DNA from 2 places in the Uliginosibacterium paludis genome. Region 1 is predicted to be linked to the other one. Evidence: predicted binding sites of a transcription regulator. Region 1 holds the regulator's gene; the other holds the start of a gene.
The links. Region 1 encodes FNR, which switches genes on or off when oxygen is low (the NO sensors DNR and NnrR bind a similar motif). Its sites were predicted from a motif close to TTGANCTAGNTCAA; they were not measured.
Positions count from the first base shown of each region.

Region 2: ABDB87_RS08735 (chaperone NapD) is a predicted target of FNR. The motif match lies at 2,956-2,969, and genes of this name have one in related genera.

Region 1 covers NZ_JBDIVF010000003.1:99,941-105,122, forward strand. The annotation lists gene ccoG (cytochrome c oxidase accessory protein CcoG) at 1-780, shown strand, start outside; gene ABDB87_RS09290 (FixH family protein) at 794-1,291, shown strand; gene ABDB87_RS09295 (universal stress protein) at 1,424-1,867, opposite strand; gene fnr (fumarate/nitrate reduction transcriptional regulator Fnr) at 2,128-2,898, opposite strand; gene hemN (oxygen-independent coproporphyrinogen III oxidase) at 2,958-4,340, shown strand; gene ABDB87_RS09310 (sulfite exporter TauE/SafE family protein) at 4,383-5,099, shown strand.
Region 2 covers NZ_JBDIVF010000002.1:794,461-799,642, reverse strand. The annotation lists gene ABDB87_RS08755 (ABC transporter permease) at 1-730, shown strand, start outside; gene ABDB87_RS08750 (ABC transporter permease) at 727-1,542, shown strand; gene ABDB87_RS08745 (inositol monophosphatase family protein) at 1,544-2,344, shown strand; gene ABDB87_RS08740 (2'-5' RNA ligase family protein) at 2,341-2,889, shown strand; gene ABDB87_RS08735 (chaperone NapD) at 3,103-3,405, shown strand; gene napA (nitrate reductase catalytic subunit NapA) at 3,402-5,182, shown strand, end outside.

The sequences.
Region 1 (5,182 bases):
ATGCGTGAGCAGGTATGCAAGTACATGTGTCCCTACGCCCGGTTCCAAGGGGTGATGTTCGATCCCGATACGCTGGTGATCACCTACGATGAGGCAAGAGGCGAGCCGAGGGGGTCGCGCCGGAAGGGGAGTGACCCTAAAGCCCAGGGTCTTGGTGATTGCGTGGATTGCGGCATCTGCGTGCAGGTTTGTCCGACGGGAATCGATATCCGTAAAGGATTGCAGTACGAATGTATTGGGTGTGCTGCGTGTATTGATGCCTGTGATCAGGTAATGGACAAGGTTGGGAGCCCCAGAGGTTTGATTCGGTATTCCACGGAAAACGCAATCAAACAGCATTGGGGAAGGGCTGATATCGTCCGGCACGTCTTGCGGCCGCGGATTCTCATCTACAGCGCTGCGCTCTGCGTGATCTGCATTGCTTTCGTGTGGGCGCTGGCTACCCGCACACCGCTGCGTCTTGATGTCATCAAGGATCGGTCAATCATTACGCGCGAAATCGAAGGCGGGCTGATTGAGAACGTTTACGTGCTGAACCTCATGAACATGAGTGAGGCCCCAAGAGTCTTGACGATCGGTGTTTCGGGACCCGAGGGCGTGCGTCTGGATGGGGCGGGAACTCTTCAGGTCGAAGCCGCTCAGAACAGGTCAGTGCCCGTACGGGTTCGTGTTCCCGCGGATGGCTTGAGCAAAGGTTCCCATTCCGTGTTTTTCATCGTGACGGCAGCTGACGATCCATCGCTGGAAATTCGGGAAAAAGCCGTTTTCATCGCACCTTGAAGAGGAGTTCTCCATGACACGGTTGATGGCGGCTGGAGCGCCATGGTATCGCCAAGGCTGGCCCTGGTTTTTGATGAGTCTGCCTGCCGCGGCGGTCATTGCGGGATTGGCGACCTGGTATGTCGCCTGGAAGTCCAACGACGGTCTGGTTGCGGAGGACTATTACAAGCAGGGTCTGGAGATCAATCGCTCTCTGGAAAGCCAGCAGATGGCCAAGCAGTTGGGGGTTTCCGGACTGTTGTCTTACGAAAATGGCGTAATCCGGCTGCGTGTCAGTGCTGCACGCGAGATCAGCTTTCCGGATGTTCTGGAATTGAACATTCTGAGTCCTGTCAGAGCAGGGAATGATCGGAACCTGAAGTTGACGCGTAACGGTGATCATTACGAGGCAAGGATGCCACCCTTGCCGGATGGGCACTGGAATCTGGCACTGGCAGATGGTGCGGGAACCTGGAGAATCCTTGGTGCCGAGCTTTTCCCCTTGAAGGGTGAGGCGGCCTTGCACCCCTGAGGTTTTATATCTGAAAGAGGCTGGGGCAAATTCTTGGCGGATCTCGAGTCTGTGTCAGTCAAGGCCGGGGCTCCTGGGAGTCCAGGCCTTGCTGCCAGATTCAATTGCGGTGTGGAGGAGTTGGGCCTTCCTCTAGCGATAGACGAGGACAGGGATCTTGCAGTGGGTAAGAACCTTGTGGGTTTCAGAGCCGATCAAGAGTCCGGCCAGTCCTTTTCTTCCATGCGAAGCCATGAACACGAGATCGCAGTGTTCCTGCTGAGCGCTTTCGATGATTACCTCGTAAGGCACGTCGCTGATCGCGGTTTTCGCATTCGCTTCCACGCCCGATCGCTTTGCGACTTCGGAGGCTTCGTTCAGTATCTTGCGGGCCTGCTCTTCGGTGCCCCGGGCAAAGTCTTCCCTGCTTTCCGGGGCGAGCATCGTGCCTTCGCCCGCAATGGGTAGAGGAAAGTCAGGTTGTATGTAGAGGAATGTGATCTGTGCATCGAGCGTTTTGGCCAGCGCGACAGCGCTATCAACCGCTTTCGACGACAGTTCGGTTCCGTCGGTTGGAACGAGCAAGTGCTTGTACATATGCAGTCTCCTTTTACAAAAAAGGCTACGGCGGGCGTGAGGCGTGGAGCGGGGCGTGTGTTCTGTTTCGCCTCTCCATTCCGCCGCATGTCACACGCGTGACGGGGCTCTCTGTTCAATGAGATTGTATGCCTCGAGCAGCATGGAGGTGCCCCGTACAATCCCTCATGCTATGAGGCTTGCCTTGTCCAAGGATAGGGGGCAGAAACGATTCGCGCGCCGGGAGGCGCGCGAAGAAGCAGGGCTCAAGCGTTCAGTGTTTAACTGGGCGCGTGATTGAGCAGCGCCTTGAGGCCGTCGGCGTCCAGAATGCGGATGTACTTCTGCTGTACGCCGATCAGCCCTTCGTCATGGAACTTGGAGAAGGCGCGGCTAACGGTCTCCAGTTTGAGACCCAGATAGGATCCGATTTCCTCGCGGGTCATTCGCAGGTGGAACTCCGAGGCGGAGTAGCCGCGGATGCGCATCCGCTGCGAGAGGTTCAGCAGGAATGCCGCGATGCGTTCCTCGGCTCTCATCGAACCCAGCAGGATCATGAGGCTCTGATCGCGAACGATCTCCCGGCTCATGAACTTGTGGAACTGCTGCTGCAGAGACTTGATATGACGGGACAAGTCTTCAAGCTGATCGTACGGCATGATGCAGACTTCGCTGTCTTCCAGGGCCGTGGCATTGCAGACGTGGCGATCATTGCTGATCCCGTCCATGCCGAGAATTTCCCCAGCCATCTGGAAGCCGGTCACTTGTTCCAAGCCTTCTTCCGTCAGGATGTCAGTCTTGAAGAAGCCGGTACGAATCGCATAAATCGCTTCAAAAGCGTCTCCAGCGCGGTACAACTGCTGTCCACGCTTGAGTTTGCGTTTGACGACCAACTCATCCAGCTTGTGAAGGTCGCTATCCTCCAGACCAACGGCGAGGCAAAGCTCTCGCAGGTTGCACTGGCTGCAAGCGATCCGGATGTTGTTGGGTGTCAGGGTAATGTTCACTTTCTGGTCCACGTCGGTGAGTGTACCTTGGGACTTGATCGGCATCAACGTTTTTGCAGTATAAGTCTGAGATTGTGATCTGCTTGATGAAATGAGCTTGAATCGTGCAACAGACGATAATTTTCGATCCTGACCTTATCCGTCGCTTCGATATACCAGGTCCCAGATACACTTCTTATCCGACGGCGGACAGGTTTCTGCAGGAGTTCGAGCAGCATGCGAAGGCTGACAGCCTGAAGACGGTTGTGGCAGGTGTGAAGTCCCCGCTTTCCCTCTATTTCCACATCCCGTTCTGCAACACCATCTGTTACTACTGCGCCTGTAACAAGATCATCACCAAGGATCGCTCTCTGTCAGAGCGCTACATTTCCTATCTGGAGAAGGAAATGGCGCTGCAGGCAGCCTTGCTGCCACAGCGTGGGGTCGTAACGCAGATGCACTGGGGAGGGGGGACGCCCACCTTTCTCAGTCAGGCAGAGATCCGGCGTTTGATGGCTTCCATTCGTAGCCATTTTGAACTGGCCGAGGAGGGGGAGTTTTCCATTGAAGTGGATCCACGCAAGGTGACATCGGAGGTGGTGGCGCAGCTTGCTTCCGAAGGGTTCAACCGTATGAGCGTCGGTGTGCAGGACTTTGATCCCAGGGTGCAAGCTGCGGTTAACCGGATTCAGAGCGTGGATGAGACGCACGCGGTCATCGCTGCCGCCCGTGCCGAGGGTTTCCAGTCGATCAGTGTCGATCTGATCTATGGTTTGCCGCACCAGAACGTGGAGCGCTTTGCGACGACCCTGAACACTGTGCTCGGGATGCGGCCTGACCGGATTGCGCTCTACAACTATGCACATTTGCCGACGCGTTTCATGCCTCAGAGGCGGATCAATGAGGCGGATCTCCCTCCGCCCGACGAGAAGCTCCGCATCCTTGCGCTGGCCATTGAACGGCTTGACAAGGCTGGCTACGTCTATATCGGCATGGATCACTTTGCGCGACCCGATGACGAACTTGCCGTTGCGCAACGCAGTGGTCGATTGCAACGCAATTTTCAGGGCTATTCCACTCACGCTGAGTGCGATTTGCTGGCGTTCGGGGTTTCCTCTATAGGCAAGGCGGGGGGGGCATTCAGCCAGAATCACCGTGATCTGGAGCCCTATTACGCAGCACTTGATCGCAACGAACTGCCTGTGCTCAGAGGCTGGGCCCTTTCAGAGGATGACAATCTGAGAAATGCGGTCATTCAGACGCTGATGTGCGATTTCGAGCTGACGTATGAGATTTTCAATCGTCGGTACGGCATTGATTTTGTCGGCAGATTCGAGCCGGAGCTTCAGGAACTGGCTGAGCTTGCTGCGGCAGGTCTGCTTGACATGGACAAGCAGGGGATCCGAGTTACGGACGCCGGCAGGATGCTCGTCCGGATCGTGGCCATGGTATTTGATCGCTATCTCCGCAGTGACCGGGAAAAGCGACGTTACTCCCGGGTCATCTGACACAGCCGCTACAATGGGCCATGACATGTCTTCAGGTGCACCGTGGCTGATTTTTCCTCGAGTGGTTTTGTTTCGGTTTTTCTGATCGGCTTGCTGGGCGGCGCGCATTGCATCGGGATGTGCGGCGGCATTGTCGGGGCGCTTTCAGCGAGTGGCTCCGGCAATGGACAAGGTTTCTGGGGGCGAAATCTGGCCTATAACGGCGGCCGGATCGTCAGCTATGGGCTGACCGGCTTGATCGTCGGGGCCGTTGGTTCCGCAACCATGCTCTTCAATCATGTCCTGCCTGTCCAGCTGACTCTGTATGTGTTGGCCAACCTTCTTCTGATTGCGATGGGCGTGTATCTGATGGGCTACACGCACGTACTGGCAGGGGTAGAAAAGGGCGGGCAGTTCCTTTGGCGAAGATTGCAGCCACTGACTAGGCGTTTCATGCCTGTCCGAACCTGGAAACAGGCGCTGCCGGTGGGATTCTTGTGGGGTTTTCTGCCTTGTGGCATGACCTACAGCGTATTGTCTCTGGCACTGGTCAGCGGTTCTGCTGCTCGTGGTGCAGGCCTGATGCTGGCTTTCGGTGCCGGAACGCTGCCGAATCTGCTGCTTGCGGGGGTTTTGCTCGCGCGCTATCGAAATGTCGTCAGGGGACGGTGGTTCAGGCTCCTTGCCGGTCTGATCGTGATCTGTTTCGGTGTTTACGGATTGATCAGAGCCCCGCAACTCGGAGGGGCCTTGTGGGCAGGCGCCATCTGCGAAGTTTGACTTGCCGGCATGCACCGCTCCCGCCCTGGTGCGGCGCACAAAATTGGGGGGCTCCGGTAGTCCGTGTGATTACTGATACCCGG
Region 2 (5,182 bases), on a different contig from region 1:
CGACGAGAAGGCGGGCGGCTGGAGCCTCGCGAATTTTTCCCGTGCCTGGACGCTGTATTCCAGTGACATTCTGCTGACGCTCGGCGTGGTCGTGCTCTCCACGCTGCTGATCGCACTCTTCGCCGTCATGATCGCCGGCTATCTCACCCTGGGCGAGAACCGCCGCGCGGTCGCCGTGCTGCGCTGGCTGTATCGCTGGCCGATGTTCATCCCGGTGGTGGTCGCCGGCCAGATGATGCGCACCTTCCTCGCCAAGAATGGCCTGATGAACAACGCGCTGATGGCCAGCGGCCTGCTCGAGCCCCTGCAGGCGATGAGCTTTCTCGACTGGCGCGGCATGGTCTTCACCTTCGTCTGGAAGCAGTTGCCGTTTGCCACGCTGCTGCTCGCCGGCGCAATGGCCTCGCTGGACCGCTCGATGATCGAAGCCGGCCGCAACCTGGGTGCGAGCCGCCTGCGCGTGCTGGGCGGCATCGTGCTGCCGCAAGTGATGCCGACGCTGCTGGTGGGGCTGATCCTCTCCTTCGTCGCCATCCTCTCGGTGCTGTCGGTGCCGATGATGATCAACGCCGGCAGCCCGACCCTGATCACCGTGGATATGGCCTGGCGGGTCGCCTCCTACGCCGACTACGGCGTGGCCAACGCGCTGGGCTTCATCTCCTGGCTGATGTGCGGTGCTGCGGCCTGGGTCTATCTGCGCCAGGGCCTGCGTGACCGGAGCGGCACATGAACAGGCTCCTCTCCTTCGGTGGCAGCGCGCTGCGCAGCCTGCTGATCCTGCTGCTGGCGATCGCGATCTTCGGCCCGCTGCTGAACCTGCTTCTGTGGAGCGTGGCCGAAGCCTGGTACTTCCCGTCAAAACTGCCGCTGCACTGGGGCTTCAGCTATTGGGGACGGGTCTTCCGGCCGGAAGCCGGCGCGATGCTGGCGCTGTCGAAAAGCATCCTGATCGCGCTGCTGACGGTGAGCCTCAGCACCCTGCTGGCGATCCCCGCCGGCTATGCACTGTCGCGCCGCAGCCTGCCGCTGCGCAGCGTCTTTCTGCTGGTTTTCCTGCTGCCCCAGGCCTTCCCGGCCATTGCGGTGCATCTGAACATGGCCCGCATTTTCTACAGCCTCGGGCTCAACGGCACGATCACCGGCGTGGTGCTGGTGCACACGCTGCAGGGGCTGGTGTTCTCGGTGTGGATCAGCTCGGCCGCGTTCGCCGCCATCGCGTCCGATCAGGTGGAGGCGGCGCGCAATCTGGGCGCCTCGCCGCTCGCAGCCTTCTTCCGCATCACGCTGCCGCAGGCCAGCCCCGGCATCATCGCCAGCGCAATCTTCGTCTTCCTGATCTCGATGGACGAGTTCTCCGGCAGCTTCTTCGTCGGCTCGCCCAACATCGTCACACTGCCGCTGCAACTGTATTCGGCCGCCATGGAGGGCAACTACCAGATCGCCTCGATCACCGCGCTGATCCTGCTGCTGCCCTCGATCCTGTTCATGTTCATCGTCGAACGCTTCCTGCGTTCGGATGTGCTGGCACGCGTGGGAACCTGAGATGCGCAGCGATCCGTTTTCCAGCCGCTTCGAGCTTGCTGCCCGGCTTGTTCGCGAGGCGGGCCAGCTGGCCCTCGGCCACTTCCGCAGCAGCGGCCTGCAGGTCGGTCGCAAGGGCCTCCAGGATTTCGTGACGCCGGTCGACCATGCGGTCGAAGCGCTGCTGGTGGCAGGCATCCGCACGGCGTTTCCGGATGACGCAATCCTCGGCGAGGAAGGCGGCACCCACGCCGGCCGCACGGATGACGATGCCATATGGGTGATTGACCCCATCGACGGCACCATCAACTATGCACGCGGTCTGCCGCTGTGGTGCATTTCGGTCGCCCTGGTGCAGGCCGGTGAAATCCGCTTCGGCCTGATCTTCAATCCGGTAGCCGACGAGCTCTACACCGCCCGGCTGGGTCTGGGGGCTCACTGCAACGGCCGGCCGATCCGGGTGTCTTCCGCCCGCCTGCCGGAAGACGCGCGCATCGGCCTGGGCTACAGCCGGCGGCGGCCGGTGGGCCTGCATGCCGGGGCCGTGCGCGCGCTGCTGGACGCCCGCTGCGAATACGCCCGGATCGGCAGCGGCGCGCTGAGCCTCGCACTGGTGGCCGATGGCCGCCTCGACGGCTACTGGGAGCCGCACATCAATTCATGGGATGTGCTGGCCGGCCTGTGCCTCATTCGCGAAGCCGGTGGCTGGAGCGCACCCTTCCTGCACGGCGAGGCGCTCGTCGAAGGCAATCCGGTGCTGGCCTGCACGCCGGCCCTGCGTGACTTCCTCGTCACCACCTTTTCCGGCATCACCGCCGCATGAGCACGACGCCAGCCGCCCACCTCTCGATCTGGCTGCTGCCCGCAGTCGCCCAGGCCGCCGTGCTGGATGCCTGCATTGCGGCGCTCTCGCCCCGCTTCCTGACCCCGCCCTTCACCGCGCACGTCACGCTGCAGGGCGACCTCGCGCTCGACGAGTCGCAGGGCCGCGCACTCGCCCAGGCACTCGCCCAGGCACTCGCCCGCGAGCAGCCGGCGCTCACGCTGGCCCGGCAGGCGCTTGCCAGCTCACCCCACTTCTTCCGCTCGCTCTATCTGGAACTCGCCCCGGATGCCGCATTCGACGCACTGCAGGCGGCGTGCGCCGGGCTCAGCGGCACGCGCCACGGGCTCTCGCCCTTTCCCCATCTGAGCCTGGCCTATGGCGAGCCGCGCGAGGCCGTGCCACGCACCACCCTTGCGGCGCCGCATCATCCGGTGCTCAACGCACTCGGTCCGCTGCGCCTGGACCGTCTCGCGCTCGTCCATTCCTCGAAGGACGTCCCCATCGCCGACTGGCGACTGCTCGAGATCCTGCCGCTGCGCTGAGCGGCGACGCCGCCTGCAGCTCGGCCTCAACGTTTACCCGCAGATCCCGCCACCCTGGCCGGCTTCTTGACTCGAATCAAGGCGTCAGCGCGGTCAAACAAATCTCATAGGGTCGTGGCGCACCACAAGCGTGCCTCTCCGCTCGGGCATATCACATGCACCCATCCGGAGCACGAACTAGCCTGATGAACCGCCATCACCACGAGAGATGCCATGAAGATTGCCAGCCTGCTCGCACGTATCCGCCCCGAAGAGGCCGATCTCGTTGCCGCCGACCTCGCCCGCATTCCGGGCGTGAGCCTGCACGGCGTGGCACCTGACGGCGGCCGGCTCGTCGTGATGGTGGAAGACGGCGAAGGCTATGCCGTCTCCGACTCGATCCTGGCGGTGTCGATCACACCACGGGTACTCGGCACCACGCTGGCCTACGAATACACCGATGAGGACGCAACGCTGGCAGAGATCAACGATGCCTTCGCCAAGTCACGCGCAAAACAGGAGGAGAACCGATCATGAGCATGTCGCGTCGCGATTTCATCAAGAGCCAGGCGCTTGCCGCCGCAGCCGCCACGGCCACCGGCAGTTCGCTGGTGCATGCCGCCACGGCCGCCAGCGCGCCCGGCGAAGTGCGCTGGGACAAGGCGCCCTGCCGCTTCTGCGGCACCGGCTGCTCGGTGCTGGTGGGCGTGCAGAACGGCCGGGTGGTGGCCACCCAGGGGGACCCGGACGCGCCGGTCAATCGCGGCCTGAACTGCATCAAGGGCTACTTCCTGTCAAAGATCATGTACGGCGCAGACCGCCTCACCCAGCCGCTGCTGCGCATGAAGAACGGCAAGTTCGACAAGGAAGGCGAATTCACCCCGATCAGCTGGGATGCGGCCTTCGACATCATGGCCGAGAAGTGGAAAGCCGCGCTGAAGGAAACCGGCCCCGGCTCGATCGCGATGTTCGGCTCGGGCCAGTGGACCATCTTCGAAGGCTACGCCGCTGCGAAGCTCTGGAAAGCCGGCTTCCGCTCCAACAACCTCGACCCGAATGCGCGCCACTGCATGGCCTCGGCCGTGACCGGCTTCATGCGCACCTTCGGCATCGACGAGCCGATGGGCTGTTATGACGACATCGAGCAGACCGACGCCTTCGTGCTCTGGGGCTCCAACATGGCGGAAATGCACCCGATCCTGTGGAGCCGCGTGACCGATCGCCGGCTCTCCCACAGTGAATGCCAGGTGCATGTGCTCTCCACCTTCGAGCACCGCAGTTTCGATCTGGCCGACAACGGCATGGTCTTCGTGCCGAACACCGATCTCGCGATCCTGAATTACATCTGCAACCACATCATCCAGACGAAGCGGGTGAATCAGGATTTCGTGAAGAAGCATGTGAACTTCAAGAAGGGCGAGGGCGACATCGGCTTCGGCCTGCGCCCCGATCATCCGCTGGAAGCGAAGGCCAGCAGCAACGGCTACCCCGGCGCGGACGGCAAACCCAAGGGTGACAGCGGCAAGGCCGAGCCGATCAGCTTCGAGGAGTTTGCGAAGTTCGTCTCCGAATACACGCTGGAGAAAGTCAGCAAGCTCTCCCGCGTGCCGGCCGAGCGCCTGAAAAAGCTCGCCGAGCTGTATGCCGACCCGAAGAAGAAAATCGTCTCATTCTGGACCATGGGATTCAATCAGCATACCCGCGGCACCTGGGTGAACAACATGATCTACAACGTTCACCTGCTCACCGGAAAGATCTCCGAGCCGGGCAACAGCCCCTTCTCGCTGACCGGTCAGCCCAGCGCCTGCGGCACTGCGCGCGAGGTGGGTACCTTCGCCCACCGCCTGCCGGCCGACATGGTCGTGACCAACCCCGAGCATCGCAAGCATGCCGAGGAAATCTGGCAACTGCCCGAAGGCACCATCGGTGACAAGGTCGGTCTGCATGCCGTGGCTCAGAGCCGCGCGCTGAAGGATGGCAAGGTCGCCTGCTACTGGACCTCCACTACCAACAACATGCAGGCCGGGCCGAACATCAACGGCGAGGTCTATCCCGGCTGGCGCAATCCCAAGGCCTTCGTGGTGGTGTCGGACGTCTATCCCACCGTGTCGGCCCTGGCGGCCGACCTGATCCTGCCCAGCGCGATGTGGACCGAGAAGGAAGGCGCCTTCGGCAATGCGGAGCGCCGCACCCAGTTCTGGCGCCAGCAGGTCAGCGCGCCGGGTCAGGCCAGGAGCGATCTGTGGCAGTACATCGAATTCTCGAAGCGCTTCAAGGTCGAGGAAGTCTGGCCGGCCGAGCTGATCGCGAAGAA